One region of the Rhodopseudomonas sp. NSM genome, then DNA from elsewhere that is predicted to be linked to it. Evidence: riboswitches for the same ligand, from Rfam matches in the RefSeq annotation. Region 1 holds a riboswitch; each other region holds the start of a gene.

The links. Region 1 has a riboswitch for cobalamin ahead of ACTZWT_RS20975 (TonB-dependent receptor). Riboswitches for the same ligand answer to the same signal wherever they lie in the genome.
Region 2: linked by a shared signal. The riboswitch ahead of ACTZWT_RS11270 (cysteine-rich small domain-containing protein) and the one ahead of ACTZWT_RS20975 (TonB-dependent receptor) in region 1 are both predicted to bind cobalamin.
Region 3: linked by a shared signal. The riboswitch ahead of ACTZWT_RS21555 (TonB-dependent receptor) and the one ahead of ACTZWT_RS20975 (TonB-dependent receptor) in region 1 are both predicted to bind cobalamin.

The regions. Positions count from the first base shown of each region.
Region 1 is NZ_JBQTCH010000009.1:103,268-113,687, reverse strand. It holds gene ACTZWT_RS20990 (ABC transporter substrate-binding protein) at 1-1,038, opposite strand, end outside; gene ACTZWT_RS20985 (hypothetical protein) at 1,395-1,559, opposite strand; gene ACTZWT_RS20980 (hypothetical protein) at 1,726-2,022, opposite strand; gene ACTZWT_RS20975 (TonB-dependent receptor) at 2,160-4,274, opposite strand; cobalamin riboswitch at 4,385-4,587, opposite strand; gene ACTZWT_RS20970 (DUF938 domain-containing protein) at 4,720-5,403, shown strand; gene ACTZWT_RS20965 (MFS transporter) at 5,512-6,753, shown strand; gene ACTZWT_RS20960 (MFS transporter) at 6,841-8,055, shown strand; gene ACTZWT_RS20955 (VOC family protein) at 8,186-8,689, opposite strand; gene ACTZWT_RS20950 (carboxymuconolactone decarboxylase family protein) at 8,799-9,344, opposite strand; gene ACTZWT_RS20945 (acyl-CoA dehydrogenase family protein) at 9,505-10,420, shown strand, end outside.
Region 2 is NZ_JBQTCH010000003.1:629,989-640,408, forward strand. It holds gene cobS (adenosylcobinamide-GDP ribazoletransferase) at 1-525, opposite strand, end outside; gene cobT (nicotinate-nucleotide--dimethylbenzimidazole phosphoribosyltransferase) at 522-1,586, opposite strand; cobalamin riboswitch at 1,790-1,999, opposite strand; cobalamin riboswitch at 2,158-2,367, shown strand; gene ACTZWT_RS11270 (cysteine-rich small domain-containing protein) at 2,578-2,904, shown strand; gene ACTZWT_RS11275 (ABC transporter substrate-binding protein) at 2,939-3,832, opposite strand; gene ACTZWT_RS11280 (alpha/beta hydrolase) at 4,053-4,805, shown strand; gene ACTZWT_RS11285 (Tex family protein) at 4,896-7,226, opposite strand; gene ACTZWT_RS11290 (acyltransferase family protein) at 7,359-8,567, opposite strand; gene ACTZWT_RS11295 (hypothetical protein) at 8,877-10,262, shown strand; gene ACTZWT_RS11300 (hypothetical protein) at 10,275-10,420, shown strand, end outside.
Region 3 is NZ_JBQTCH010000009.1:236,372-246,791, forward strand. It holds gene ACTZWT_RS21545 (TAXI family TRAP transporter solute-binding subunit) at 1-43, shown strand, start outside; gene ACTZWT_RS21550 (PepSY domain-containing protein) at 56-1,501, opposite strand; gene ACTZWT_RS21555 (TonB-dependent receptor) at 1,504-3,774, opposite strand; cobalamin riboswitch at 3,881-4,078, opposite strand; gene typA (translational GTPase TypA) at 4,594-6,417, shown strand; gene ACTZWT_RS21565 (flavin monoamine oxidase family protein) at 6,544-7,812, shown strand; gene ACTZWT_RS21570 (GNAT family N-acetyltransferase) at 7,999-8,508, shown strand; gene ppa (inorganic diphosphatase) at 8,583-9,119, shown strand; gene ACTZWT_RS21580 (M20 family peptidase) at 9,148-10,420, shown strand, end outside.

The DNA.
Region 1 (10,420 bases):
CTCCCGGGAAAGATCGTCGCCGCAGGCTTCCAGCACCTTCACCGTCATGTAGGCCGAGATGTAGCCGGTGACGAGGCTGCCGTCGGCGATGTCGCCTTTGGGAAACCACTGCGCCAGGAATTCCTTGAACTCCTTGACGTCGGCGTCGTTCTCGAAGCGCGGGTCGGTCGGGGTCTTGGCCGCCAGCGCGGTGATCAGCCCGGTCGATGCCTCGAGGCCGGCGGGCTGCAGCGCGCCCTTGATCGAGCTCGACACGCTGACGATGTAGTTCAGCGGCTTCCAGCCGAGTTCGTGCACCTTGCGGATCGCCTGCGCACCGAATTTCGGCGTCGCCATCGTGAACAGCGTATCGGCACCCGATGCCTTCAGCGCCACGATCTGCGAGTCGACGGTGGGATCGGTGACCTCGTAGGTGACCTCCTTGACGATCATCGTCTTGGCCTTGTCGCCGAGGCCGTTCTTCAGGCCCTTGACGTAGTCCTTGCCGGCGTCGTCGTTCTGCGAGAACACGCCGAGCTTGGCGTCGGGCTTGTTCTTCAGCAGATATTTCGCGAAGATCATGCCCTCCATCTGGTAGGGCGGATACAGTTGCGTGGTCCACGGGAAGTTCTTCGGATCGTCCCATTTCGCCGCGCCGGTCGAGATGAAGATCTGCGGCACCTTCTTGCCGTTGAGATATTTCTGGATTGCCGAATTGGTCGGCGTGCCGATCGTGCCGACGATCGCCAGCACCTCGTCCTGCTCGACCAGCCGCCGCGTCTGCTCCACCGTTTTCGGCGGCGAGTAGGCGTCGTCGAGGCTGATCAGCTTGATCTTGCGGCCGTTGACGCCACCCTTGGCGTTGACCATCGTGAAATAGGCGTCCTCGACATGGCCCTGAATGCCGTAGGCCGACGCCGGGCCGCTGTAGGGCATGGTCTGGCCGATCTTGATCTCGGTGTCGGTGACGCCGGGGCCGTATCGCTTCTGGGCGAGGGCAGGCTGGGCCGCGGCGAGCGCAAGTAGTCCGGCTGCAAGCAGCGTATTGCGGGTGAACATGGCATTTCCTCTTTCTCGTTGAAAGCCGCACTCTGCGGTGCGGGCTGGCACGTCGGATCGTCCGAGCTGCGAAGGCACAACTCGGCGATCGGACCGACGCTCTCACGAGAAAGAGGATGGTTCAAACGGATTGCGCCGCAGCTTGCGAGCAACCGCAGTGCGGCAAATGCGTGCATTTCACGCAACGAAATTCGCGGCGCGCGCAATCGTCACGATCGGCGCAATGCGCGGGCTTCGGGGATTTCGAGCATTCGCTCAACGCATGGCGGCAATCTCGTTGCCGTCATGGTGAGCCGTCTCGATCGCGCAGTGCATCGCGCTGCGTTCCCCGGCGCCCCGGCGTCCCGCGACGGTGATCAGAGGTCGCGCTGCTCGTCGTCGCGGTCGCGTTCGGGTGCGGCGATGTCGCCGGTCTCGTAGACGTCATCGACCGGAACCCGGACCGGCGGCGGCTTCGGCTGCTCGCCGCCGTTGTCCTTGCTCGCGTCGCTGTCTTTCTTTTTCCGCCAGCCGCCCATCATGTCCGATCCCATCGTTGCAGGGCGGGGAACGCGCCTCGGCGCGTCCCGGTTCCGGTGCGTCGACCGGGCCGCCAAGCTACGCGCGTCAGCCTAGCGGAGGATGAGGCGATGCCTCGCTGCGTTTTGGACAGGGCAGCCCGGCGCGACGCGCCCGGCGGCCGCAGTTTCAGGTCCGACGGCCGCCGCTCTGCTGCTCGGCGAGCCATTCGGACAGCGGCCTCGGCTTGTCGTCCACCTTTCGGGACGAGGTTCGCGCGCCTGCGGCCTTGCCGCCGGCCGTGCGTTTCGCCTTGGTCTGCGCGGTGCGCTGCGGTTCGGCCGCCTCGCGTGCCAGCCGCAGCGCGCGCAGCCGCGCCATGTTGTCGAGGGCAGCCTTGGCCGCGGCTTCGCGCTCGGCCAAGGCGTCGGCGGTCTCCTGTGCGCCGGCGCGTGCGGCGGTGCGGGAATTATCGTCGTTCGTCATTCTTCCAGTCGATGTTTGTCTTGAAATGGAAAGATCGCGGTGGATTGGGAAGGGCGGGGTGTAGCACGAAAAAGGCCCCGGAACAGCCTTTGCTGCCGGGGCCTGTCATGCACGATGTGATGATGGGTGAGGTCGTGTCAGAACGTCACGCCGGCCTTGACGAGAAAGGTTCGGCCCGGCAGCGGATAGGCGCCGTAACGGCCGGGCGTGAAGCTGCTCGCGACCGCGTAATCGTAATATTGCGCGTCGAACAGGTTGATCACGCTGGCCGACCAGAAGAAGTGGTCATACGCGCCGCTCAGCTTGACATCGACCGTGCCGTTCGCCGGGATCTTGGTCTGCAGGTTGTTCTCGTCGCTGTCCATGTAGCGGCTGCTCCAGTAGCGGGCGGTCGCGTCGAACACGACGTATTTCTGCCAGACGTTCCAGGTCACGCCGGCATTCGCCGTATAGCGCGACACCAGCGGCACGTCGTTGCCGGAGAACGGGCCCTCGCGGAACGTCGCGCGGGTGTAGGCGGCGCCGCCGCGCAGCAGCAGCGTATCGCTGACGCGGAACGAGGCGCTGGTCTCGCCGCCGTAGCGCCGGGTCGGGTCGAGATTGGTGTTGTGGAAATTGACCGGGTCGTAATGAATCTCGTTGGTGAGATCCATATTGTAGGCGCTGGTCTGCATCTCGAACGGGCCCGACTTGACGCGGAAGCCGGCTTCGAAATCGACCGAGGTCTGGGTCTTCAGCGCGAAGTTGCCCGGAATCGGATTGAAGAACGCGTCGTAGGACGGACCCGAGGAGACGCGCTCGTCGACAGTCGGGGTGCGGAACGCGCGTGCGGCGCGGGCGAACACGCTGAACACCTCGTTGAAGCGGTGGTCGAGGCCGATATGCAGCGCGTGCTGGGTTTCGGTGCTGCTGAGCGGCAGCGCCTGGGCTCCGCCGAAATAGCCGGGCGCCAGCGGGTTCAGCCGATCATTGGCCTCGACCTTGACGCTCTGCAGCCGGCCGCCATAGGACAGGTCGGTGGTCGACAGGATGCCGACGGTCTGCTGCCAGTAGCCCGCCAGCGTCTTCTGCGACAGGTTGTAGACGTGGACCGGCGGCGTGCTGCGATACTGGCCGCGGTCGGAATCGTAGGTCGCGTCGTAATAATCGAGGCCGGTCAGGATTTTCGACGGCAGCCCGAACATCGAATTCTTGATGCTCAGCCGCGGCGTGATCGACCAGGTCTGCAGATGCGCGTCGAACCAGCTCGCGCTGAAGCTCGACAGCGGCACATTGCCGAAATAGCCGGCCTGCTGCCGCTTGTCGCGGACGCCGCCGTCGACGATCAATTCGGCGCCGTCCCACATCGATTTGGTGAAGCCGGCGGTGATGTTGGCGCCCTGCTTGTCGCCGAAATCGAACGGCGTGTTGGTGCCGCGGCGATCGGTCTGGAGCTGGTTGACGCCGATCGAGGGATCGACCGTCCGCGAGCCGGGCAGGCCGAGATGCTGATTGTCGCCGGAGACGTTGACGAAGGCGCTGAGATCCGGCGTGGCATAGCGCAGCTCGCCGATCGCGTTGTTCTGTTCCAGCGCGTTGTTGGCGCGATAGCCGTTGGAGCGCACGCCGTTGGCGAACACCGAGGTCGACCACGGCCCGGAATTGTACGCCGCCGAAATCGACGCCAGCCGCTGGTTGAACGAGCCGAAGCCGCCTTCGGCGCGGAACGTCGCGGGCGGGCCTCCGGCGCCGGTCTTGGTGACGATGTTGATGACGCCGCCGACCGCGTTGTCGCCGTACAGCACCGCGCCGCTGCCGCCGCGGGTGATCTCGATGCGCTCGATCGACTGCAGCGGGATGCTCGACAGGTCGACGCCCTGCAGATCGAGGTCGTTGAGGCGGCGGCCGTTGACCAGGAACAGTGTGTTCGAGGTCGCGGTGGCGCCGAAGCCGCGCAGATCGATCGACGAGCCGGTGCCGTTGACGCCGCCATACAGCGTCCTGGTCTGCACGCCGGGCGTCTGCGCGATGATCTCCTGCACGGTCTGCGCCGGCGAATGCGCGATGTCGTCTGCGGTGATCACCGTGCTCGAGGTGCCGACGATGCCCTCATAGCTGCGGGTCGCGGTGACGTTGATGGCGGGCAGCGTATTGTCCTGCGCCGACGCCGGCGCGACGCTCGCGAACAGGCTGGACGCCAGAATGGTGGATGTCAGCAGCGCGCGCGAGCGCGCGGAATGATGCCGGGGAACGGCATCGAAACGGGACGGCATGGATGAAAACCTCGGTCGACGTTTGTGGCACGTCACAGCGAACGAGGTTTCATCGACTGCCTGCGCATCCGACGAAACCAATGCCTGCAATTCCCGACCGGCACTCTCGCGTGTGACCACGGATGACGGCAGGTCTCCTGGCTCGCGGGGTTACCTTCCGTCGCCTTCCCAGGACCGAGTTTCCCAGTGGCATTCCGACGAAAGTCGAACCGCTTACAGTTGCGGGAACAGCTGCGGAATTGGGTCTCCGAGGATACCCGCACCGCATTCCCTTTTGATCCCCCGAAGAGGAACCGTCGGTTGCAACTAAAAGTGTCAGAATGCGCAAAGTCAATTCGCCCTTGGCGGCGAAACGGCGCGCATGGTTTGTCGTCGCCGGATTGTTTCGCTATGTGGCTTGGAAGTGACAACGCGGCTTGAGGCAGATCAACGAGGAGCCGAACTGATGGCGGACTATGTGGTCGAGTTCGGCAAGGACGGCCGGCCGGTCGAGCCCGACGGCCGGCTCGACGCCGCCGCGTTTCATCGCAACCAGCAGGCGATCCGCGAGGTGCTGGGCCGGCTGCTGCACGGAACAACGGGCGACGTGCTCGAAGCCGGCAGCGGCACCGGCCAGCACGTCATGGCGTTCGCGCGCCAGCATCCCGAGATCACCTGGTGGCCGAGCGATCTTCATCCCCAGCATCTGATCAGCATCGCCGCCTGGCGCGCGCATGCCGGGCTCGGCAATGTGCGGCCGCCGCTGCGGATCGATCTGTCCGATCCGGCCTGGTGCGCGGAAATGACCGACGGGCGCGGGCCGGGTCCGCTGGCGGCGGTGTTCTGCGCCAATGTCGTGCACATCGCGCCGTGGCCGGTCGCGGAGGGGCTGTTCGCCGGCGCCGCGCGCACGCTGCGGCCGGACGGACGGCTGATCCTGTACGGGCCGTTCAAGCGCGACGGCCATCACACCGCGATCAGCAATGCGGTGTTCGACACCAGCCTGCGCTCCGCCAATCCCGAATGGGGCGTGCGGGACGTCGGCGAAATGCAGCAGCTCGCGGCCGGGCACGGGCTGACGCTGGCCGAAACCGTCGAGATGCCGGCCAACAATCTCGTCCTGTGCTTCTCCCGAAGCGGCGAAACCTGAGCGCTTCGCATAGGTTAGGCCCGGCCGCGGCGGTTGATCGCAGGCCGATGCGGCCTATGATGCGGCCCGATCCCGCGGCCGGGCCGCACACGAAGGGCGAAACGGCCAATGGTTGACGCGACCGCGATCGATGGACTCGTCGACGATGCGCGCGCGCGCTCCAATGTGGCGCGGCTTGCCGCGGCGCAGGCGCTGACCGGCGCCAATGCGGCGGTGATCTTCGCCACCGGCTCGATCATCGGCGCGCAGCTCGCGCCGGATCTGTCGCTCGCGACCGTGCCGATCTCGATGTATGTGGTCGGCCTCGCTGCCGGCACGCTACCGACCGGCGCGATCGCGCGCCGCTACGGCCGCCGCGCCTCCTTCATGATCGGCGCCGGCTGCGGCGCGTTTACCGGCCTGCTCGGCGCGCTGGCGATCCTGTACGGCTCGTTCGAGCTGTTCTGCGTCGCCACTTTCCTCGGCGGGCTTTATGGCGCGGTCTCGCAATCCTATCGCTTCGCCGCCGCCGACGGCGCCAGCGCCGCGTATCGCCCCAAGGCGGTGTCCTGGGTGATGGCCGGTGGCGTGTTCGCCGGCGTGCTCGGTCCGCAGCTGGTGCAGTGGACCATGGATGTCTGGCAGCCTTACCTGTTCGCCTTCAGCTATCTGGTACAGGCCGCGGTCGCGCTGATCGCGATGGCGGTGCTGTGGCGCGTCGATGCGCCGAAGCCGCAGCCGGCCGATTTCGCCGGCGGCCGGCCGCTGCTCGAGATCGTGCGGCAGCCGCGCTTCATCGCCGCGGCGATGTGCGGCGCGATCGCCTATCCGATGATGAATCTGGTGATGACCTCCGCCCCGCTGGCGATGCAGATGTGCGGGCTGCCGATCAGCGATTCCAATTTCGGCCTGCAATGGCACATCGTGGCGATGTACGCGCCGAGCTTCTTCACCGGCTCGCTGATCGCGAAGTTCGGCGCGCCGCGGGTGGTCGCGCTCGGGCTGGCGCTCGAGGCCGCGGGCGCGTCGATCGGCCTGATGGGGATCACCGCCCCGCATTTCTGGGCGACGCTGTTCGTGATCGGGGTCGGCTGGAATTTCGCCTTCGTCGGCGCCTCGGCGCTGGTGCTGGAGACCCACCAGCCGAGCGAAAAGAACAAGGTGCAGGCGTTCAACGATTTCGTGGTGTTCGGCATGATGGCGCTGGGCTCGTTCGGGTCCGGGCAGTTGCTCGCTAATTATGGCTGGGCCACCGTCAACATGACGGTGTTCCCGCCGGTGTTGCTCGGCCTCGTCGTGCTCGCGATCACCGGCTGGTCGCGAAAACGGGTGGCGGCGGCCGCTGCCGCCGTGCCAGATCGCGGCATCTGATCGCGAACAAGACAACGATCCGGCCGTCCGAGCCGGACGCAGGGGGACGCCGATGCCGTCGCGTGCGACGAAGGCCGGTCGCCGCGGATGGTGAACCTTCCGCTGCGCGACGAGAGCTCGATCCATTATGAGGGCTGGCGGATCGTCGCGATGTGCTTTGCCGTCGCGACCTTCGGCTGGGCGCTCGGCTTCTACGGCCAGAGCGTCTATCTCGCCGAACTCACCCGCCTGCACGGCTGGCCGTCGTCGCTGATCGCGACCGCGACGACGTTCTTCTATCTCGGCGGCGCGCTGCTGGTCGCCTTCGTCGGCGACGTCATTCGCGTGATCGGCCCGCGCGCCTGTCTGCTCGGCGGCATCGCCGCGATGGCGCTCGGCACCGCGCTGCTCGGCCGGATCGATGCGGTCTGGCAGCTCTACGCCGTCTATGTGTTGCTCGCGGTCGGTTGGGCCGGCACCAGCCTCGGCGCCATCACCAGCACGCTCGGGCTGTGGTTCGACCAGCGCCGCGGCATGGCGATCAGCCTGGCGCTGAACGGCGCCAGCTTCGGCGGCATCGCCGGCGTGCCGCTGCTGGTCGCGGCGATCGGGCATTTCGGATTTGCCGACGCGACGCTGGCGGCGGCGATCGCCGGGGTATTGCTGATGCCGGTGGTGGCGATCGTCGTCGGCCGCCCGCCATTGCGCATCGCGGACGATCCGGCCGGGCCGGGTGCGGTGAAGGCGTTGTCATCGGGCGCGATCCGCCGCGATGCGTTCCGCGACATTGCGTTCCTCACCGTCACTATCGCGTTCGCCCTGGTGCTGTTCGCGCAGGTCGGCTTCATCGTGCACCTGATCGCCTATCTCGACCCGCTGATCGGCCGCGAGCACGCCGCAGCCGCGGTGGCGCTGCTGACCACGATGGCGGTGGTCGGCCGCGTCTCGCTGTCGACCGTGATCGACCGGCTCGACCAGCGGCTGGTGTCGGCGATCTCGTTTCTGAGCCAGGCGGCGGCGCTGGCGATCCTGATTCTGTCGCGCGATGGAACGTTGCTGCTGGCCGCCTGCGCGTTGTTCGGCTTCTCGGTCGGCAATCTGATCACGCTGCCGGCGCTGATCGTGCAGCGCGAATTCGCGGCAGGCTCGTTCGGCGTGCTGATCAGCCTCGTCACCGCGATCAATCAGGTGACCTATGCGTTCGGCCCCGGCGTGATAGGCCTCGTCCGCGACGTCTCCGGCAGCTACACGGTTCCGTTCGCGGGCTGCATCGTGCTGCAACTGATCGCCGCAGCGCTGGTGATGGTGCGTGGCCGCCGCTGAAACCCTTGCGTTCGTCATTCCGGGGCGCTCACGAAGTGAGCGAACCCGGAATCCCGAGGTGGTTCAGCACGGCGGATGAACAGCTCTGGATTCCGGGTTCGCGCTGCGCGCGCCCCGGAATGACGGTGTGCTAGCCAATTCGCGCGCGCAGCAGATCGTCGAGGTCGAGCCGGCGCGTGAACATCGCCAGCGCGCCGTCGGGGCTGCGCGGCCATTCCGCCTCGGGCCGGTCGCGATACAATTCGACGCCGTTCTCGTCGGGATCGCGCAGATACAGCGCCTCGCTGACGCCGTGGTCGCTAGCGCCGTCGAGCGTGATGCCGGCCTGCAGCACGCGGTGCAGCGCGTCGGCCAGCGCCGCGCGGGTCGGATACAGGATCGCGGTGTGAAACAGCCCGGTCGTGCCCGGCGGCGGCGGCGAGCCGCCTTTGCTTTCCCAGGTGTTCAGGCCGATGTGATGGTGATAACCGCCGGCCGAAATGAAGGCCGCCTGGTCGCCCATCCGCTGCATCACCGCAAAGCCGAGCACGTCGCAATAGAAGCCGAGCGCGCGATCGAGATCGGCGACTTTCAGGTGGACATGGCCGATCCTTGTGCCGGACGGGATGGATGTCGCTGCTTCATCAGATGGCATGGCGCGGCTCCTTCACGGACGACATCGCCGGGCTCGACCCGGCGATCCATCCGATATGAGAAGGATGGATGCGCGGGTCAAGCCCGCGCATGACGTTCGTACTTGTTGCTTACGCCAGTTCCGACACCTCGCCATCGGGCAGCGGAAATTCGTAGGCGTTCAGCGTCATCGACACCATCGTGTAGTAGCCGCACAGGCCGATGATCTCGACCAGGCCGCGCTCGCCGAGCAATTGCGTCGCCTCGTCGTAGAGCGGCTGCGGCAGTCCCCGGGCCTCGTGCAGCGACCGCGCGACGTCGTAGACCACGCGCGCCTTCGGATCGTCGAAACGCGGCGTTCGCCGATCCCTGATGGCCTCGATGATCGCCGGATCGAGCCCGCCGTCGAGCGCCATCTTCTTGTGCGCGTACCATTCGAAATGCGCCGTCCAGTGCCGCGCGGTGACGAGGATCGCCAGTTCCGACAGCGCCGGCGGAAACGACGTGTCATAGCGCAGGACGGCGCCGAGCCTGGTCGCGTGCCGCGCCATGTCGGGGCTCGCCAGCCACGCCATCATCGGCGGCGGCGGGCTGCCGCGCTTGCTGGCGATCGACTCGTCGTAGATCGCCCGCTGGTCGTCGGTCATTTCGCCAGGCGAAAGAAGTTGCAGCCGCATGCTCGGTGCCTCTCGTTGCTTTGTCGACCCCTAGCACATCGACGCGGGATCGCGTCACAGCGCCGCCGATCCAGATGTTGAATTTCGCCCCGCGCCGGCTAAGGTCGCGGCCAACAAGAGCAACCGATCGCGCTCGCGATCGCCGGATGGAAACACGCCGATGTCAGACGCCGCCTCCCCCGATCTCGACCAATTCCGCAGCGACACCCGCGCCTGGCTCGAAGCCAATTGCCCGGCCGAGATGCGCACGCCGATGCAGGGCGACGAGGACAATTTCTGGGGCGGCCGCAACGCCAAATTCGCCTCCGACGCGCAGAAGGTCTGGTTCGAGCGGATGCGCGACAAGGGCTGGACCGTGCCGGACTGGCCGACGCAATATGGCGGCGGCGGGCTCGATCCCGCGCAGGCCAAGGTGCTGCGCGAAGAAATGGCCGCGATCGGCGCGCGTTCGCCGCTGTCGTCGTTCGGCATCTGGATGCTCGGGCCGGCACTTTTGAAATATGGCAACGAGGCGCAGAAGGCCGAGCATCTGCCGAAAATTGCGCGCGGCGAAATCCGCTGGTGCCAGGGCTATTCCGAGCCGAATGCCGGCTCCGACCTCGCCTCGCTGCAGACCCGCGCCGTGCCCGACGGCGACGACTTCATCATCAACGGCTCGAAGATCTGGACCAGCTACGCCAATTACGCCGACTGGATCTTCTGCCTGGTGCGGACCGATGCCAGCGCCAAGAAGCACGACGGCATCAGCTTCATCCTGTTCGACATGACTTCGCCCGGCGTCACGACCAAGCCGATCCTGCTGATCTCCGGCAAGTCGCCGTTCTGCGAGACCTTCTTCGACAACGTCCGGGTGCCGCAATCGCATGTGGTCGGCACCGTCAATCGTGGCTGGGACGTGGCGAAATATCTGCTGCAGCACGAGCGCGCGATGATCTCCGGCATGGGCGGCCGCGACGGCGGCCGGCCGCTCGGTCAGGTCGCAGCCGATTCGCTCGGCACCGACGCTCAAGGCAGGCTCGACGATCCGATGCTGCGCGGCCAGATCGCGGCGTTCGATATCGACGAGGCGGCGCTCG
Region 2 (10,420 bases), on a different contig from region 1:
CGCGGTCGGGTAGTTCAATTTGGCGGTCGCGACATTGCCCGCATAGGGCAGCAGCGACATCACCAGCACGATGCCGGCGCGACCGATGCTGTGTCCGGCCACCAGCGCGGCTGCGCCGAGCCAGGGAGGCAGGCTCGCAAGGAGCACGATGCGGAGGAGCAGGCTCGCGACCAGCGTCACCGCGCCGTAGCTGCCGATCCGGCTGTCCTTGATGATCGAGAGCCGCTGCTCCCGCGTCCGGCCACCAAACAGCCCGTCGACGGTGTCGGCGACGCCGTCTTCGTGCAGGGCGCCGGTGAGGACCACGCCGGCGAGAACCGCGAGCGTGGCTGGCAGCAGGCCCGTCCAGATCGTGGAGGCAATCAGCAGCACGCCGCCGCTAACGAGCCCGATCAGCGCGCCGACCAGAGGGAAGTACTTGGCAGCCGGAAGCACCCAGTCGTCGTCGAGGCGCGAGGCGCCCATCGTCGGAATCAGCGTCATGAACTGGATCGCGTTCAGCAGGGGCTGCAGCCGGCGGATCACGATCGCTGCCCGATCGTGCCGGCCAGAACGTCGGAGAGATCAGCGAATTCGGTGAGGATTCCGGCGGCGGCGCGGACCAGCGGAATCGCCATGAGCGCGCCGGTGCCTTCGCCGAGCCGCAGGCCGAGATCGAGATAGGGCGTCGCCGCCATCGTCTCCAGCAGGACCTTGTGGCCGCGCTCTGCCGAGCGGTGCGAGAACACGCAATAATCCCTTGCTTCTGGATGCAGCCGCACCGCGACCAGCGCTGCGGCGCTGGCGATGAAGCCGTCGATCACCACCGGACGGCGCCGCGCCGCCGCCGCCAAAACGGCGCCGGCCATCATCGCGATTTCATATCCGCCGAATTCGGCGAGGACGTCGAGCGGGGCGGTGGCAGTCGTCCGCGCCGCCGCTTTCTCGGCGATGGCGAGCTTGTGGGCGACGCCGGCGGCGTCGAGCCCCGCGCCGCGGCCGACGCAGTCGGCGATCGGCGCCGCGGCGAGACGATGGGTGATCAGCGCGGCCGAGGTGGTGTTGCCGATGCCCATCTCGCCGATCGCAACGATATCGACGCCGCCGTCGATCGCATCGCAGACCAGCGCGACGGCGGCGTCGATCGCGCGCCGCGCCTCGTCGGTGGTCATCGCCGGCTCGCGGCTGGCATTGCGGGTGCCGCGCCCGATCTTGCGATCGATCAGCCCGGGGCAGGGCGGCAGGTCATCGTCGATGCCGGCATCGACCACGCAGACGTCGGCGCCTGCGGCTCTCGCCAGGACATTCACGCCGACGCATCCGGCGAGATAGGCGCTGACCATCGACCGCGTCACGCTCGCCGGATAGGGCGATACGCTTTCGGCGGCGATCCCGTGATCGCTGGCGAAGATGAACACCGTGGCGCGGTCCGCGCGCGGCGGCGCCGGATGCCAGATCAGTCCGAGTTGCACGGCGAGATCTTCCAGCCGGCCGAGCGAGCCCGGCGGCTTGGCCTTGGCATCGATCCGGCTGCGTAGCAGCGGCTCGAGCGCGGGATCGACGGCAGTGATCGTGCAGAAACGCGGGTCGCTTCGTGGTGCGTGCATGGGGCTGCGAGATGATGAGGAGGAGACAAGCGCGTACCTCCGCGCATGCGGAAGACGCTTCGAAGGCGTCGGACAAACATCTCCGCGCCGTCGCGAGCAGGCTCGGACAGCATCGACAGAACGAAGTCGACGACGATGATGAGGGCGCTACGTGGAAAGCAGATGCGGCATCTGAACGTCCTTCTTCGACCCACCGTCGAATGGCATTGCACAAATCTACGGCCGGTCTCCTGGCTCGCGGATGTTGTCCCGATCGCCTTCCCGAGGCCGTTTTGGCGGACTCAGTGGCGCGTGTGATCGGAAGCGATCCGCTTACAGTTGCGGGGGCAGCCGCGGCTTTGGCGCTTTCGCGCCGCACCGCATTCCCTGTTTCACCTCTCTTGCGAAGAGGCACCGTAGACGATCCGACAAGAGCACGACGACCCGCCGGACGCAAGATGAGAGGAGGCGAGAGTCGGGCTCTACGACGAAGGTGCAAATGCTCCCTGCTGATCGTGCGGTGGACGTCACCGCGCATGTTGGTAGTCGTTCCCGAATCCGCATCGCGCTTGCGCGTCGATGCGAGGCGTGCTCTGTTCGGCATGCCTTCGGTGCCTCTTCGCAAGAGAGGTGAAACAGGGAATGCGGTGCGGCGAGCTTTTCGCCAATTCCGCGGCTGCCCCCGCAACTGTAAGCGGATCGTTCGCGATCAAGCTGCCACTGAGCGATCGTTGTCGCGCTCGGGAAGGCGATCCGGACCATATCCGCGAGCCAGGAGACCGGCCGAAGGCAATCGTCCACTTGATGTCGACGGCGGGTCGACAGCGGAGAATCCCATGATCAATCAGACGTAGTTCGCCGTCGTCCCAGCGCAGATTGCTGATATCGCCAGATCGATCGGCGTCGCGGGCGGTCATTGTCGCGCGTTGCTCGCCCCCGTGATCGGGCGGGCGGCACGACGCACGCCTGTGCGCCAATGCGGGGCCGTCGAGGGCTTCGCCATGGAGTGGGCATGGAACCCAAAGACACCACGACCAACGAGGCCTTCAAGGGCTTCACCAACGAGGCCTGTCCGTTTCTGCCGTGTCATCCCGGCGTCGCGCGCGAATTCAATTGTCTGTTCTGCTACTGCCCGCTGATCGCCTATGAGTGCCCGGGACCCTATCAGGTGTTCACCGATCGCCACGGCCAGCGACGGAAGGATTGCAGCGCCTGCACGCTGCCGCACAACGGCTATCGTCGCTCCTGGAATTTCATCCAGCGGTGGCTCGAGAAGCCGAAGCTGTGGGACGGAAGCGAGCAGGATCCGAAGCGGATCAAGGAGGCGTCGTCGGAATGACGCCACGCCGCTGCGCGACGCGTAGCGGCCCTCGTCAAGGGTGCGGCCGTGTCACGGACGCGTCCTTGTCCCGGTGAATCCGCTCGATCGAATCGGCGAGCTGATCCAGCGCGGCAGGCAGCATCGGCCCGCCGCACATCGACAGTTGATCCGGGAAGACGAGACGGCGGCCCTGCGGATAGGCGTGCTGGATCGCGGGATGGAGCAGCAGCGCCGTGCCTTGATCCTCCGCGAACGGCTTGTCCTCTGCGAGCAGCAGCAGGTCCGGGCGTGAGGCGACGATCGTTTCCAGCGACGCAAAGCCGCCATAGACGAGGCCGATCTCCGATGCCGCATTGGAGAGGCCTGCGACCTCCAGCAGAGAACTCAGCAAACCGTCGCTGCCCGCGACCCAGCCGCGTCGCGAGACGGGAAGAATGCGGTCGCGCCAACGCGACGCCACCGCGCGGGTGCGCGTGACGGATCGATCGATCCGGTCATTGATCGCATCTGCACGCTCGGGATGGCCGACCAGTTCGCCGACACGCCGGATCTGCGCCTTCACGTCGTCGATGTTGCGAGGGACGTCGAACTCTTCGATCGGAATTCCATTGCTGCGCAACAGCTCCCGCGTCGCCGCCTTGCCGTAGCGGCCGGCGAGAACAAGGTCGGGCGCCAGCATCAACAGGTCCTCGGCTTCGCCCGACAGCCGCGGAAAATCGCGCGCTTGCTTCGCCGACCAGGACAGATGCGGGTCGCGGGCATAGGGCCCGAGGCCGACGATCTGCGCCGGATCGGCCAGCGCGATCAGGAGCTGATCGGTACACATGTTGATCGACGCGACCCGGGCGGCACCGGCGATCGCCATGCCGGGCAGCACTGCGCTGATAGCCAAGGCGAGCGCGCCGCAGAGCAGGCCCCGTGTTCGACGTCTCATCGGGTGGGCCATGGTACGAGAGGCGTGTTCCTTATGGGGATTGCAACGTACCAAGCACATCGAAGCTTTGCCGGATTTGATCTGAAGCAAGCCGTGGCGGCAGCCCCGGACCGGCTCCATAATGCTCGTCGGTGTCGGACGCGGTGAGGGGGTGATTTGTGGTGGCCGCGGTGATCGCTTATTCATTCCTCGAACCGGCAAAGATCGGTTGCAACGACGAATGGAGATCGAGATGAGTGACGTGATCCTACCGGGAGCGGAAGCGTTTTCCTTCGACGGCGGCAAGATCGGCATCCTGCTGGTGCATGGTTTCACCGGCAGTCCGCAGAGCATGCGCTATCTCGGTGAGCGGCTCGGCGAGCAGGGCTACACCGTGCTCGGCCCGCGCCTTCCGGGGCACGGCGTCTCGCCGGCGGCGATGGCGAAGACCACCGCGGCCGACTGGGCCGCTTGCGCCGAGGACGCGCTCGCCGAGATTTCCGCGAAGTGCGACAAGGTGTTCGTCGCCGGCCTGTCGATGGGCGGCACGCTGTCGCTGTATCTCGCGGCGATGCATCCGGACAAGGTCAGCGGCGTGATCCCGATCAACGCGGCGGCGCAGATCGAATCGCCCGACATGGCGTCGATCGCGTTCGCACGCGGGCTTCCGGAGACCATTCCGGGCATCGGCTCCGACATGATGGACACCGAGGCCAAGGAACTGGCCTATCCGGAAGTGCCGGTCGTCTGCATGAAAGAAGTGCTCGGGCTGGCCGCCACCGCGCGGGCGCTGCTGCCGCGGATCAAATGCCCGACCTTCGTGATCAATTCCCGGGTCGATCACGTGCTGTCGCCCAACAACGCCAGTGTGATCGCCAACAATGTCGGCTCGGATCGCATCGAGCTGTTGTGGCTCAATCGCTCCTATCACGTCGCGACGATCGATCACGACAAGGATCTGATCGCCGCCGAAGTGCACGCCTTCGTGCAGCGGAACATCAAGTAGGCAGGGCGGCGTCGTGCCTTCGGCGATCCAGCCGAGGGCACGACTGCGCATGGGCGCGAGCCGGCTCGTCGATGCGGGGTCGGCGGCCGCTTACTTCGATCTGCCCTTGCTGTTCTCGGCCGCCTTCGCCAGCGCGGCCGCGAAAGCACCGCCGCCGGTGCTTTTCGGCTCCGGCTTGGGGCGATAGCGATCGACCAGCTTGGCATTGCCGCCGCCGTCCTTGCGGCGCTCGCCGGGCGCGGGAATCGGATCCGACAGCCGCAGCGTCAGCCCGATCCGGTTGCGCGGCACGTCGACCTCGAGCACCTTCACCTTCACCACCTGGCCCGGCTTCACTACCTCGCGCGGATCATTGATACGTCGTTCCGACATCGCCGAGATGTGGATCAGGCCGTCCTGATGCACGCCGATATCGGCGAAGGCGCCGAACGCGGCGACGTTGGTCACCGTCGCCTCGAGGATCATGCCGGGCTTGAGGTCGGTGATCTTCTCGACGCCTTCCTGGAAGGTCGCGGTCTTGAACTCGGGCCGCGGATCGCGGCCGGGCTTCTCGAGTTCCTTCAGGATGTCGGTGACGGTCGGGATGCCGAATTTGTCGTCAGCGAAGGACGCCGGCTGCAGCGACTGCAGCGTCTTGGTCTGGCCGATGATCGCCTTGATGTCGCTCTTGGTCGCCGCCAGAATCTTCTTCACCAGCGGATAGGCTTCCGGATGCACGCCGGAGGCGTCGAGCGGATTCTCGCCGTCGCGAATCCGCAGGAAGCCGGCGCATTGCTCGAACGCCTTGGGGCCGAGCCGCGGGACTTCCTTGAGCTTGGTGCGGCTGGGGAAGGGGCCGTTGGCGTCGCGGTGCGCGACGATGTTCGCCGCCAGCGTCTCGCCGATGCCTGAGACGCGCGCCAGCAGCGGCGCGGACGCGGTGTTGAGATCGACGCCGACCGCGTTGACGCAATCCTCGACGGTGGCGTCGAGTGCGCGCGACAGCACATGCTGGTTGAGATCGTGCTGATACTGGCCGACGCCGATTGACTGCGGCGGCACCTTCACCAACTCGCCGAGCGGGTCCTGCAGCCTTCGTGCGATCGACACCGCGCCGCGGATCGAGACGTCGAGATCCGGAAATTCCTTGGAGGCGAATTCGGAGGCCGAATACACCGAGGCGCCGGCCTCGGAGACGATCGCCTTGGTGAGCTTGAGTTCGGGCTTCAGCTTCATCAGATCGGTGACGAGCTTTTCGGTCTCGCGCGACGCGGTGCCGTTGCCGATCGCGACCAGCTCGATGCGATGCTTGATGCAGAGCTGCGCCAGCTCGAGCATGCTCTCGTTCCATTTCCGCGCCGGCTCGTGCGGATAGATCGTGGTGTGGTCGACGAACTTGCCGGTCTGGTCGATCACCGCGACCTTGACGCCGGTGCGGAAGCCCGGATCGAGACCGAGCGTCGCGCGGCCGCCGGCGGGCGCGGCCAGCAGCAGGTCGCGCAGATTGGCGGCGAACACCCGCACCGCTTCTTTCTCGGCCTGCTGCCAGAGCCGCATCCTAGTATCGAGCGCGAGCCCGGTCTTGATCCGGGTGCGCCAGGCCCAGCGGACGCATTCCGACAGGAAGGCGTCGCCAGGCCGCCCCTTGCGCGCAATGCCGAAGGTCGCCGCGATGCGGTTCTCGTATTGCGTCGGCTCCTTGGAGTCGGGATCCTCGCCGTCGCCGAAATCGAGTTGCAGCACTTCTTCCTTTTCGCCACGTAGCAGCGCGAGGATTCGATGCGACGGCAGCTTCTGATAGGGCTCGGAAAAGTCGAAATAGTCGGCGAATTTCGCGCCTTCGGTCTTCTTGCCGGTGCGAACGCTCGACTTGATCTGGCCGCGGCTCCACATCGCTTCGCGCAAACTGCCGGTGAGGTCGGCGTGTTCGGAGAAGCGCTCGACCAGAATCGCGCGCGCGCCTTCGAGCGCGGCCTTGACGTCGGCGACCGGATGCTCGCCGTCGGTCTTCACGAAAGCCGCGGCCTCGGTCTCCGGATGCTTGTCGGGATTCGTCAGCAGCATGTCGGCGAGCGGCTCGAGCCCGGCCTCGCGCGCGATCTGCGCCTTGGTCCGGCGCTTCTCCTTGAACGGCAGGTAGATGTCTTCGAGCCGGGCCTTGGTGTCGGCCGCGAGCAGGGCCTTCTCGATCTCGGGCGTCAGCTTGTCCTGCTGCCTGATGCTGTCGATGATCGCGATCCGGCGCGCGTCCATCTCGCGCAGATAGCTCAGCCGCTCTTCCAGCGCGCGCAACTGCACGTCGTCCAGCATCCCGGTCGCTTCCTTGCGATAGCGGGCGATGAACGGAACGGTCGATCCGCCGTCGAGCAGGTCGATGGCGGCCTGAACCTGCTCTTCACGGACGGTGAGTTCGGTGGCGATGATGGACGCGATTTTCGGCACTGGAGGTCTCTCGGAACGATGGCAAGGAGGTCGATTGAGCGCCGGCTGCGCGGCGAATCGAAGGCACCGTACGACATCCCGGCAGCGAGGGGGACGGCGCCGTCGGGGCGGCCCACAGCCGTTTGCGAGCCTTCAGGCCGCCGGCACGCTCCGGACCCGCGGGGCGATCAAGGCGCGGACGGCTCGCCCGAGACGGACGCCGGGCAGTTCGACAAATCTGTAGCAGACGTAGGCGAGCGCCAGGGCCGCCATGGTGCTCACGGCGAAGACCAGCAGCGCGACCAGGGGTCGCGGCAGGCCGAGACCGTCGATCGTCCAGGCGAGAAATTCAGGATGATTCCACAGCGGTGTGATCGTCAGGAAGTGGAACAGGTAGTAGCTGAACGACAACTTCCCCAGCCAATGCGCGATCGGATGGTCGAGCACGTTCAGCAGCGACGCGCGCGGACCGTAGGCGACGAGATGGATCAACATCCACGCGCAGAGCGCATTGACCAGAAAACGCCAGGTCGAGGCATGGCCGAGCAGCGGACGTGCGGTGAAGAACAGGATGATGAATACGGCGATCGCCAGATTGGCATGCGACGGCGACAGCCGCGCCGCCAGTCGGCCTGATGCCACCGCGCAGAAGCAGCCGAATGTGAAAGCGTAGTAGAACTGCAGGGGGGGCTCGCCGAGCATCTTGTGGATGGAAGGATCGAACGACAGCACCACCAGCGTGAGCGCAATGATGGTGGCCAATATATTGGGCAGAAGCATGCCGCGGGACAGCAACAGGTACATGGCGTAGATCAGCGGAATGGCCAGCATCTCGAGCTGCAGCGACCACATCACGCCGTTGAGCGAGATGTCGATCAGCGCCATGTTCTTCAGGACGATCGACAGCGGAATGGCCGTGCCGGCCAATGTCATCGCGACCGCGAACAGACCGATTGCGAAGATGATCGCCGGATACAGCCGGAACAGTCGCGCGACGACGAAATCAGTGGCCTGTGGAACCGAGGGGCGGGTGTCCTTCAGCAACGACCGGGTCAACACGAATCCGCTGAGGACGAAAAAGAATATCACCGCCTGCAGGCCGTCGACGACATGCACGATCGCCCCGTAAGCGAAACGGCTCCAGTTGCTGAGCTCGACCCCCGGATTGATCAGCAGCCCGGTGTTGGCCCCTGTCGGCGCCTGAACCACATGCGATGCCGCGACCAGCAGCGCGGCAATGCCGCGCATCGACTCGAGACGCGGGATGAAACTGCGGTCCTGGCTCATGCTGTCCAGCGTTTGGGGTGAGTCGGACACCGGAAGGGGCGCAGGCGAACTGCCGTAGACATCGAGCTGTTCCACGTTTGCGGTTCGCGCGCGGGAGGGGGCGTGATCGAACGGGCCGGCCGCGGCGAGCGCTGCGGCTCATCGCGCGCCGGCCGTCGGCGAAGTTCTGTCGCCGCCGATTGTACACCTTTGGGGAGCCGGGCCAACCACCCGGGACCGGCGGTCCACCTCTTTGGTCTTTGGCGGAGATCGGTTCTCGGGCGCCTGATGGTTCCGGGATCCCAGCTTCCGCGTCACCATAATCTCGTCCGAATCTGCAACTAAGCGTTGCGAAGTGCGAACATGCGGGGGTGTTGGTCGTGCGCAGCGTCGCATCATCCGGATATGCCCATGCCCCTTGCCGCCGACCCGGCCACCACATCGTCGTCACCTGCCGCCCCTAATTCGAACACCACACCGGTTCCCGCATCGCTACTGCTGTCGCGCGGCGTCGTGCGGCTGGAGGTGATGCTCAAACTCACCACTGCCATTCTGGCGCTGGCCGCGGGGGTCTACACCTATCTCGGCGTGCGCGAGCTGCTCGACGGCAGCCCCGCGACCGTGTTCTTCGCGGCGCTGATCTATTCGGTCGCGGTGTCGGTGGGCATCTATGCCTTCTGGGTGTTCCTGATGCAGTTCATGCCGCACGTCGTGGACCGGACCGGCCGCGTCCTGATGTTCGGCTGCATGATTTTCGGTTCGCTGATGATCGTGGCGATGTCGTCCTGGCTGAACGCTTCGGCGCTGGCCGGCGGCGCGGCGATCCGGCAACACCTCGCGATCACGGTGCAGGACTATACCCGCGACCTCGACGCCGCGAACACCAACGCCATCGCTGCGCTGGGGCTGTTGCCCGACATCCAGATCGCGTCGTCGCGGTTCGCCAAACTGGCCGACGCGGAGCGCGCCGGCTCGCTCACCGGCACGTCGGGCTCCGGCACCGTGGTGCAATTGCTGACGCAGATGTCGGGACAGCTGGATAGTCTCGGGAAGGAAGTCGAGGCCTCGGGCAAGCGCGTGTCGGCGCTTTTCGAGGAAGGGGGCAAGCATCTCGCCAGAATGCGTGAGATGGTGTCGGAGCGCGGCCCGATCAGCGAACGCAGCGACGGCTTCGCCACCGAGTCCCTGGCGCTGATGGGCGTGATCGCCAATCTGCAGCAGACCTCGGTCGCACCGGCGGTGAAGCGCGCCGCGGCATCGCTGTCGTCGTCGTTCATCGCGCCCGCGGCCGGTGGGCGCAGCGCCGATCTCGCCGAGCGCCAGACCGCGGTGGTCGGCAAGGTCGAGGGTGCGATCGCGGCGCAGGCCGCGTCGCTGGCGGGCGCGGCCGACAAGATCCTGGAGATGCCGCGGATCGAACCGGGGCGGTTCCAGGCGCTGTCACCGGCGGAAGCCGTCCTGCGCTATGCCGGCGATTTCATTCCGAGCTGGGCCGGCGCGATCTCGATCGACCTGATGCCGGCGGTGCTGGTGCTGATCCTGTGCGTTGTGCACGCCGCGATCCGGCGCGAGGGGCTGCCTGTGGCGAACGCTTCGGCCATGACCGCGGCCGAGATGATGGCGGCGCTCAGGATGGCGCGCGAGGTCGAGCAGGCGAGCCGCGCGGCGCAGCCGCCGGCCGAGCCGAAAGGGAACGAGCCGTCCGAGGCGCCGGCGATCGCCGATGAGCCCGCCGCCGCTACGGCCGACGAAAACGTCACCGCGCTGTCGTCGGCGCGGCACGTCAAGTAGCGCGGTCCGTCGATGAGCGGCCTGGCGCAGCGCTTCAACCGATGGGTGGCCGGCAATCCGGACGATGCCGTGCTCCGCCTGGTGTTCCGCGGGCTGGTCGCCGCTTCGATCGGCGCGTTGGCGTTCGATCTCGCGAGCGCGAATGGCTGGGTGGCTCC
Region 3 (10,420 bases), 130 kb from region 1:
GCCGCCGCAGCCGATCCGCCCGGCGCGGCCGCAGGTGGTGTGAGCGCCGGCGTGATCACGCGCGGCGCAGCCGCCGCCAGCCGATCACGACGCCGCTGACCGAGATCACCAGCCCGGCCAGCGACAGCACGATCACCACGACGTCCCATGCCGGCCGATGCGCGATCAGCACCGGGAAATCGAAACTGTGCAGCGCGTTGAACAGCCAGCGATAGACCCGGCGGCTGCGATCGCTGCGCCCCAGAATCTCGCCGGTCGCGGGGTCGAGGTGATACCAGGTTTGCGCGGGGTCGTCGAAGCCGGCGCGCAACACCGGCAGCACGCGCCGATGATGATGCGAGTACCAATAGGCGTCAGGCTCCTCCAGCCGCTGCCGCAGCGTCATCGTGGCGTCGGGCAGCAGCCGCGCCGCCGCGTCGAAGATCCGCTCCGGTGACAGCGTCCGCGATGCGCCGCTCGCCGGATCGGCCACGCTCTGCGATCCGTCGCGATGCGCCAGCAGCATCAGCGGCGCGCCGCCGACCCAGATGAAGCGCGCTTCGACGACGCCGGGCCGGTCGCGCGCGGGGAGTGTGGCCGCGATCGTCGGCGCGTCGTGGCCGGCATAGCGCTGCAGCGCCTCCCGACTGTCGCCGCGGCGCGCGAACAGGTCGAACGGATTGACCGACAGCCAGCCCGAGGCCATCCAGGTCAGCACCAGTACGCCGGCGACGAGGCCGGTCAGATGATGCCACGCCATCCAGCCGCGATACGGTGTGACCCGGCCCGACGCATAGCGCCGCCGCAGGCCGGCGCGCAGCAGCCCGATCCAGATCCCGCTGATCGCGACCAGCAGGCACGTCCCCGACGTCCACATCACCACCTGCCGCCACAGCGGCGCGTCCTGGCGCAGCACGGTGAGATAGATCCAATGCGGGATCGCGCCGAGCCAGTTCCAGACCCGCTCGTGCCGCGTGGTGTCGAGCACGATCTCGCCGGTCTTCTGCGAGACGTAGAGCTCGGTGCCGGCATCGTCGCCGAGCCCGATCAGGAACAGCGGCCGCAGCGGATCGAACCGCGCGGTGACGCTCCATTGGTCGCGATCGACGATGTCGAGCAGCACCGGCGCCACGGCGGCCGGATGATGCTGCGCGATCGCCACCGCCTGTTCGGCGTCGATGTCGCCGAGCACGCGGCCGTCGACGGCCGAGATCGCCTGCCGCCCGTCCGCGCCGGAGAGCCGGTACACCGGCTCGCCATTCTGCATCACCAGCCGCAATTCGCGCGGATAGCGCCGCAGCCCCGCCGCCGCCATCGCCTGATCAGGCGAGAGCCGGACCTCGCTGAAGGCGAGATCCGGCAGCGCCGCCCGGCGCTCCTTCGCGTCCAGATTCGGGAACGCGACATACATCATCACCACGCCGGAGACGAACCAGATCGCGAACAACAGACAGCACGCGATCCCGAGCCAGCGGTGGCCGAGATACAGCCACCGCTTCAGCCGCCGCACCACACGATGCATCGTCAGAACTTGACGTTGTAGGACAGCTCCGCGGTACGGGGCATTCCGAGGATCCACTGCGTGGTGCCGCCGGAGGTCGCGTAGATGGTGTCGAACAGATTGTAGACCCGCAGCGCAAAGGTCTGCTGCGCGTCCGGCTTCCACATCAGCCCGGCATTGACCACGTTGTAAGCCGGCCGCACCAGCGTGTTGGCATTGTCGGCCCAGGTGTCGCCGACGAGCTGCACGCCGGCATTGGCCGACCAGGCCGGCGCGAATGCCCAGGTCGCCCAGATGTTGCTGACGACCTGCGGCACGTTGGCCGGCACGTTGCCGGCGTAGTTCACCACCCGACCGCCGACCGCCTGGGTGAAGTCGTCGTATTTGGCGCGCAGCACCGCGACATTGGCGTCGAGCCGCAACGTGTCGGTGACCTTCAGGCCCGCCGACGCCTCGATGCCGCGCGAGGATTGCTGGCCGATCTGCAGCGGGTTGGTGTTGGACGGGTTCGACGGATCGCGCGCCAAGAGATTGTTCTTGACGATCTGATAGGCCGAAAGCGTCCATTCGGCGCGGCCGCCGGCGAGCTGCTGCTTGATGCCGACCTCGACCTGCTTGCCGGTCGACAGCGCGAAGTCGCGGTTGACGCCCGTCATGGTGATCAGATTGGTGACCGGATCGACCGCGGTCGAATATTGGCCGTAGAGTGCCAGATCCGGGATCGGATTGTAGACCAGCCCGGCGCGCCAGCTCGGCGCCGAATAGGTCTTCTCGAAACTGTTCGACGGCGTCACGAAATCGGTGCGCTCGACCGTCGGTTGATCGGACCGGACTCCCGTGACGACCGACAATTGTTCGGTCAGGCTGAGTCGGTTCTCGGCGAACAGGCCGTATTGCGTGGTCAGCGTATGGAAGCTCGGACGGGTCGAGCTCACCCAGAGAAAGCTGCCGGGATCGAAATTGTACGGAGTGACGGTGGACGTGCCGGAGTAGGGTGAATTGTTGGTGTGGCTGAAGGCGATCCGGTTGACGTCGAAGCCGGCGACGAATTCGTTGGCGAGGCCGAACAGATGGCCCTTGAAGGTCGCGTCGGTCCGGCTGCCGATCTGCTCCTGATCGTGGAAGATTTCGATATAGGAGCTGCGGTTGATGTTGCCGGTCGACGGGCTGTAGGCGTAGCTCTCGACGTCCTTCCAGTGCCGGTGGCTGCTGAGATAATAGCTGACGTTCTTCACGGAGACGCCGGGCGTGACGTCCCATTCGGTCTTGAGCTGGGTCCAGTTGTCGCGATAGCGGATGCTGCTGTCGCCGACATTGTAGTTCTGGAACCGCAGCGATTTGTCGATCTGGCCGCCCACCAGCGGCGTGCCGAAATAGCGCGACGGGCTGCGATCGGCGTAGTCCTCGCTCAGCGTGAAGGCGAGGTTGTCGGCGGCCTGCACCCGGATCGAGCCGGAGACCGCGACATTCGAGGTCTTGTCGCGATCGACCCAGCCGTCGGACATATTGCCGATCGCCGCCAGCCGATAGCTGACGTTCGGGTTGATCGGACCGCCCGAGTCGACCGCGAGCCGCCGCGTCAGATTGGTATCGAGCGAAATCTCGGCCTCGTTGCGCGGCAGCCAGAGCGGCTTCTTGGAGATCACGTTGATGGCGCCGCCGATCGCGCCCTCGCCGTACATCACCGAGGCCGGGCCGCGCAGCACCTCGATGCGCTGCGCCGTCCAGGTGTCGAACGGGAACGTCATGGTGCCCGAGCCGACATACATCCGCGTGCCGTCATACAGCGACATCACCGTGCCGTTGCCGCTGAAGCCGCGGGTGGCGAACGACAGCCCGCCATTGCCCGGCGCCGGACTCGCGGTGAAGCCGGTCGCGTTCTGCGTTACCGCGTCGGTCACATTGTGCTGGCCGCGCTCGGCGATGGTTTCGCCCTGGATGATTTCGACCGAAGCCGGCGTCTGCAGCGGCGTCAGTCCGAGCCGGCTGGCGCTCGATGCCACCGTGCCGAGGTTGAAGGTCGGCACCGCCGCGACGGCGGCAGACGGCGCCGCGGCTGCGGGCGCAGCCGTCGGGCGCAACGAGGGCGCCGCGGCCCGGCGCAGGCGCGACGAGCCGGCGGTCGATGCCGCCGCGCGCGGCTTGGCGGGTCGTGCGGTCTGACCTTCGACCACGATCGGATCGAGGCCGCGCGGCGCGGATTGGGCGTGGCCGGCAGCGGGCCACAGCAGAGCCGTCAAGGCAACGGAGGACAGCAGGCGGTTGCGCCTGGAGGCAATTCGGGAGGGGGACATCGAGGGACTCGCGGTTAACGTGGCACGTCACCGCAAGCCAAGGCCTTGCCGCAGCCGGACGGCCGCGGTTCGACACTCACCAGGACACCCCGCCCGATGCGCTCGCGTGTGACCACGAACGACGGCAGGTCTCCTGGCTCGCGGGTCCGTGCCTTTCACCGCCTTCCCAGGCGCGAGGCCCAGTGGCGTGTGGCGAAAGGCTCGCCGCTCACAGTTGCGGGGGCAGCCGCGGAATCGGATCGCACGCGACCCTCACCGCATTCCCTATTGATCCCTTGCGGGAACCGTCGGGCGCGACCGTAACGGAGGTGTCCGAACGCTGTCAACGAACGCGCCAAGTGTTATCCCATCCGCAAGGCCGAACGGGTCGGGCGATTCGTCGATGGCGTCGCGGTATTGGGGGGCCCTGGTTGCGAGACGTGAAGTTCCGTATATGCAATGTTATAACATTACGTTCACTGCCGGCAAGCCTTGCCACCCGAGATTTGAGCGATCCATTTCGGCCGGTATCAGAAAGACCCCCGAAGCTCCGGGCCGGGCATACCAAGAGGCGCGTCGGGTTCAGTCCACGCAAGCCCCGGGCGTCGCTTGGGAAAACAACAAATCCCCGATCGTCATTGTTTTTTCGCGTTTTTTGGTTATATTGCGTCGCAACGCGTGCAAGTGCCCGGCCCTCATTCGGCCGGGCCTGTTTTTTGGAATTGCCCCGCGCGTATCAGGCACAGGCAGATTGCGGCGCGCCGCGAAGGCGCCTTCCGCGGCTTGCCTGCGATCGCGCTGATGACCGGCAACCGGCCCGCAGGACACGACAGAGAACCCATGAACATCCGAAACATCGCCATTATCGCACACGTCGACCACGGCAAGACCACCCTCGTCGACAAGCTGCTGCAGCAGTCCGGCACCTATCGCGACAACCAGCGCCAGGTCGAGCGCGCGATGGATTCCAACGATCTCGAGCGCGAGCGCGGCATCACCATTCTGGCCAAGTGCACCTCGGTGGTGTGGGACGACACGCATATCAACATCGTCGACACCCCCGGCCACGCCGATTTCGGCGGCGAGGTCGAGCGCATCCTGTCGATGGTCGACGGCGTGATCGTGCTGGTCGACGCCGCCGAAGGCCCGATGCCGCAGACCAAATTCGTGGTCGGCAAGGCGCTGAAGCTCGGCCTCAAGCCGATCGTCGCGATCAACAAGGTCGACCGCTCCGACGCCCGCGTCACCGAAGTGGTCAACGAGGTGTTCGACCTGTTCGCCGCGCTGGACGCCACCGACGATCAGCTCGACTTCCCGATCCTGTACGGCTCGGGCAAGAACGGCTGGATGTCGGACAAGCCCGACGGCAACCACGAAGACGGCATGCGCCCGCTGTTCGAGCTGGTGATGAAGCACGTCCCGTCGCCGTCGGTCGAAGAAGGTCCGTTCCGTCTGCTCGGCACCATCCTCGAAGCCAACCCCTATCTCGGCCGCATCATCACCGGCCGCATCGCGTCGGGCACGCTGAAGCCGAACCAGAGCGTCAAGGTGCTGTCGCGAGACGGCAAGCTGGTCGAGACCGGCCGCATCACCAAGATCCTCGCCTTCCGCGGCCTCGAGCGCGTGCCGCTGGATATCGCCGAAGCCGGCGACATCGTCGCGATCGCGGGGCTCACCAAGGGCACCGTCGCCGACACCTTCTGTGATCCGTCGGTCGATACCCCGATCCAGGCCCAGCCGATCGATCCGCCGACCGTGTCGATGTCGTTCATCGTCAACAACTCGCCGCTCGCCGGCACCGAAGGCGACAAGGTCACCAGCCGCCTGATCCGCGACCGCCTGCTGCGCGAAGCCGAAGGCAACGTCGCGCTGCGCGTTGTCGAATCCGCCGACAAGGACGCGATGGAAGTCTCCGGCCGCGGCGAATTGCAGCTCGCGATCCTGATCGAGAACATGCGCCGCGAAGGTTTCGAACTGAGCGTGTCGCGGCCGCGCGTAGTGCTCAACCGCGACGAGAACGGCCAGCTGCTGGAGCCGGTCGAGGAAGTCGTGGTCGACGTCGACGAGGAGTTCTCCGGCGTCGTCGTGCAGAAGATGAGCGAGCGCAAGGCCGAGATGATCGAGATGCGCCCGTCCGGCGGCAACCGGCTGCGGCTGGTGTTCTACGCGCCGACCCGCGGGCTGATCGGCTATCAGGGCGAACTGATGACCGACACCAAGGGCACGGCCATCATGAACCGGCTGTTCCACAACTACCTGCCCTATCGCGGCGAGATCCAGGGCCGCCGCAACGGCGTGCTGATCTCCAACGATCAGGGCGAGGCGGTCGCCTACGCGATGTTCAAGCTGGAAGACCGCGGCCCGATGATGATCGAGCCCGGCTGGAAGGTCTACAAGGGCATGATCGTCGGCGAGCACACCCGCGACAACGATCTCGAGATCAACGTCCTCAAGGGCAAGCAGCTCACCAACATCCGCACCACCTCGAAGGACGAGGCGGTCCGCCTCACCCCGCCGATCCGGATGACGCTGGAAAAGGCGCTGGCCTATATCGAGGACGACGAGCTGGTCGAGATCACGCCGAAGTCGATCCGCCTGCGCAAGCGCCACCTCGACGCCAACGAGCGCAAGCGCGCCGAGAAGTCGAAGCAGGCAGTGGCCTGATCCGACAATTTCGAAGCCTCGAAGTCCTGAATTGCACAATGCCCGGCCCTCGCGCCGGGCATTGTCGTCTCGGCTGCTGAGAGCGACATCGAAGCGCCGTCATCGGCGTGGTAAGAACGCTGAACCATGTCTCAGCAACGCTTCCCCTCCTCCGTCGACGTCGCCATCATCGGCGCCGGCGCGGCCGGCCTCGGCGCGGCGCGCGCGCTGGAGAATTCCGGCCTGTCGGTGATCGTGCTGGAAGCGCGCGACCGGATCGGCGGCCGCGCCTATACGAAGATGGTGACGTCCGAGATCGCCTTCGACGTCGGCTGCGGCTGGCTGCATTCGGCCGACGAGAACTCCTTCGTCGGCGTCGCCGGGCAGCTCGGCATCGCCATCGACACCACGCATCCGCCGTGGAGCGAGCGCAGCTTCGGCGACGTGTTTCCGCCGCGCCAGCGCGCCTCCTTCAGCAAGGCGCTCGATGCCTTCTATGAGCGCGTCTGGCGCGCCGCGAAACGCAAGACCGATGCGGCCGCCGCAACCCTGCTCGACCCCGGCAACCGCTGGAATCCTATGATCGATGCGGTGTCGACCTACGTCAACGGCGCCGAACTCGACCGCATCTCGATCCACGACGTCGAGGCCTATCGCGACACCGGGGTGAACTGGCGGATTCGCGCCGGCTATGGCGCGCTGATCGCGGCCTATGGCGCGCCGTGCCCGGTCGCGCTGCACTGCGCCGTGAGCGTGATCGATCATGTCGGCCTGCAGGTGAGGCTGGAAACATCGCAAGGTCCGCTCACGGCGGGCAAAGTCATTATCACCGTGCCGACCAACCTGATCGCCGACGAGGCGATCCGGTTCTTGCCGGAGTTGCCCGACAAGGTCGAGGCGGCGCGCGGCCTGCCGCTCGGCGCCGACGACAAGGTGATGCTGAAGCTGTCCGACCCGAACGGCTTTCCCGCCGACGGCAATCTGCGCGGCGCCACCATGCGCGCCGCGATGGGGAGCTATCATCTGCGCCCGTTCGGCCTGGACTGCATCGAAGGCTTCTTCGGCGGCCGTTTCGCGCGCGAACTCGAAGACGCCGGCGACGGCGCCTTCGCCGCGCAGGGCATCGACGAGATCGCCGACCTGCTCGGCAACGACATCCGCCGCAAATTATCGCCGCTGGCGGAATCGCGCTGGACGCGCGACCCGTTCACGCGCGGCTCCTACTCGCACGCATTGCCCGGCCACGCCGGCGCCCGCGCCATACTGGCCGCGCCGGTCGACAACCGCCTGTTCTTCGCCGGCGAAGCCACCTCGCCCCACTTCTTCTCCACCGCCCACGGGGCAAGAGATTCGGGAGAGCGGGCGGCGCGGGAGGTGATGGCGCAGCACGTAGTAGCAGCGGCCAAGCTTGGGTGATTCGACCGCGGTCCGCGCAGCGGTGCGGTGCGGTGCGGTGCAGAACGATTCACGCGGCAGCTCCGCGCCCGCCCCCTGTCCGATTCCGGCACATCCCTGTCCGCGGTGATGCAGAAAGTCCACATGTTAACCGATAATTAACGTTGGACCTTGATGCCGCGCCCGCGACTTGCTTTGATCGGCGTCATGAGCACAACGCTGATCGAGGTTCGGCCGGCCAGGGCTGCGGATGCTTCCGCGGTCGCCGCCACCCATGACGAGGCCTGGCGGTCCGCCTATCAGGGCATCATCCCGGGCGCCGAGCTGGAAAAGCTGATCAACCGCCGCGGCCCGAACTGGTGGGACTCGGCGATCCGGAAGGGCAGCCGGGTCAGCGTTCTCTGCTTTGGCGACAAGGTCGCCGGCTACGCCAATTACGGCCGCAACCGCGCCCGCAGCCTGCATTTCGACGGCGAGGTCTACGAGCTGTATCTGCGGCCGGAGTTCCAGGGGCTGGGCTTCGGCCGGCGTCTGTTTACAGCGGCGCGGCGCGACCTGGTGCAGAGCGGCCTGAAGAGCATGGTGATCTGGGCGCTGTCGGACAATGAGCCGGCGACCGAGTTCTACCGCGCGCTGGGCGGCCGGATGGTGGCGCGCTCCTCGGAGCGGTTCGGCCAGAAGTCGCTCGACAAGGTTGCGTTCGCCTGGAGCAACTGACGTTTTGCGCTGGCGAACGGCGCAAGCTCGGGCTATTCGGGACGTCCCCGTAATCAATCACCCCGGAGTTCTCGATGCGCATTGACGCAATTCCCGTCGGCGTCAACCCGCCCCATGATGTCAACGTGATCATCGAGGTTCCGGTCGGCGGCGAGCCGATCAAATACGAGATGGACAAGGACGCCGGCACGCTGGTGGTCGATCGGTTTCTGTATACCGCGATGCGCTATCCGGGGAATTACGGCTTCATCCCGCATACGCTGTCGGACGACGGCGATCCGTGCGACGTGCTGGTCGCCAACACCCGCGGCATCGTGCCGGGCGCGATGATGAGCGTGCGGCCGGTCGGCGTGCTGTTCATGAGCGACGAGGCCGGCCACGACGAGAAGATCATCGCGGTGCCGTCGTCGAAGCTGACCCAGCGCTACGACCGGGTGAGGACCTATTCCGATCTGCCCGAGATCACGCTGCAGCAGATCCAGCACTTCTTCGAGCACTACAAGGATCTCGAGCCCGGCAAATGGGTGAAAATCCTGCGCTGGGGCGGCGCCGAGGACGCCCACAAGCTGATCCTCGAAGGCATCGAGCGGGCGAAGGCGGCGAAGGTCTGAGGCGCCGCCGGCCGCGGAGGGGACTGCGATGCGCCGGCTGCTGAGATGGATCCTCACTCTCGTGGTGGTGGCGATCATCGCGGTCGCCGGCCTCGCCGCGGTGCTGGCCTACAACACCTTTCGCCAGCCCTCGCGGCAGATCGACGTCGCCGCGGTGCCGCCGATCGCGGTCGACGAACAGGGCGCCGCCAGGCGCCTCGCCGAGGCGATCCGCTTTCCGACCATCTCCAACTTCCTCAACCCCGAGCAGGACGCCGACGCCCTGCGCGGGATGCAGGCGCATATCGCGGCGAGCTTCCCGGCATTCCACGCCGCCGCGACCCGCGAACTCGTGAACGGCAAGAGCCTGCTCTACACCTGGCAAGGATCGGGATCTGAGACCGCCCCGCAGGCCAAGCCGATCGCGCTGCTGGCGCATCAGGACGTGGTGCCGATCGCGCCGAAGACCGAACAGGACTGGCAGCATCCGCCGTTCGACGGCGTGATCGCCGACGGCTTCGTCTGGGGCCGCGGCTCGTGGGACGACAAGGGCAACCTCTACGCCATGCTCGAGGCCGCCGAGCAGATGGCGAAGCAGGGCTTCCGGCCGAAGCGGACGATCTATTTCGCCTTCGGCCATGACGAGGAAGTCTCCGGCCTGCGCGGCGCAAAGCAGATCGCCGACCTGCTGGCCGCGCGAAACGTCCGGCTCGACTTCGTGCTCGACGAGGGCCTGCTGATCACCGACGGCATCATGAAGGGCCTCGACCGGCCGGCCGCCCTGATCGGCGTCTCGGAAAAGGGCTACGCGACGCTGGTGCTGACCGCGCGCGGCACGCCGGGCCATTCCTCGATGCCGCCGCGCGACACCGCGATCGGGATGCTCGCCGCGGCGCTGACGCATCTCGAAGACAATCGCCTGCCGATGCGGGTGCGCGGCTCGGTCGCCGACATGTTCGACACGCTGGCGCCGGAAATGCGCGGCTTCAACCGCATCGTGCTGTCGAATCTGTGGCTTTTCAAGCCGCTGCTGCTGCGCGAATTCGCCAAGAGCGGCACCACCGAGGCGATGGTGCGGACCACCACGGCGCTGACCGTGTTCAACGCCGGCGACAAGGACAACGTGCTGCCCGGCATCGCCGAGGCCAGCGTCAACTTCCGGCTGCTGCCCGGCGACACCCAGGCCAGCGTCACCGATCACGTCCGCACCAGTGTCGCCAACGACCGGATCGCCATCCAGGGCTTCGAGGGCAATTTCGATCCGCCGCCGGTGACCGGCACCGCGGGCCCGTCCTACGCGGCGTTGAATCGGACCATCCGCG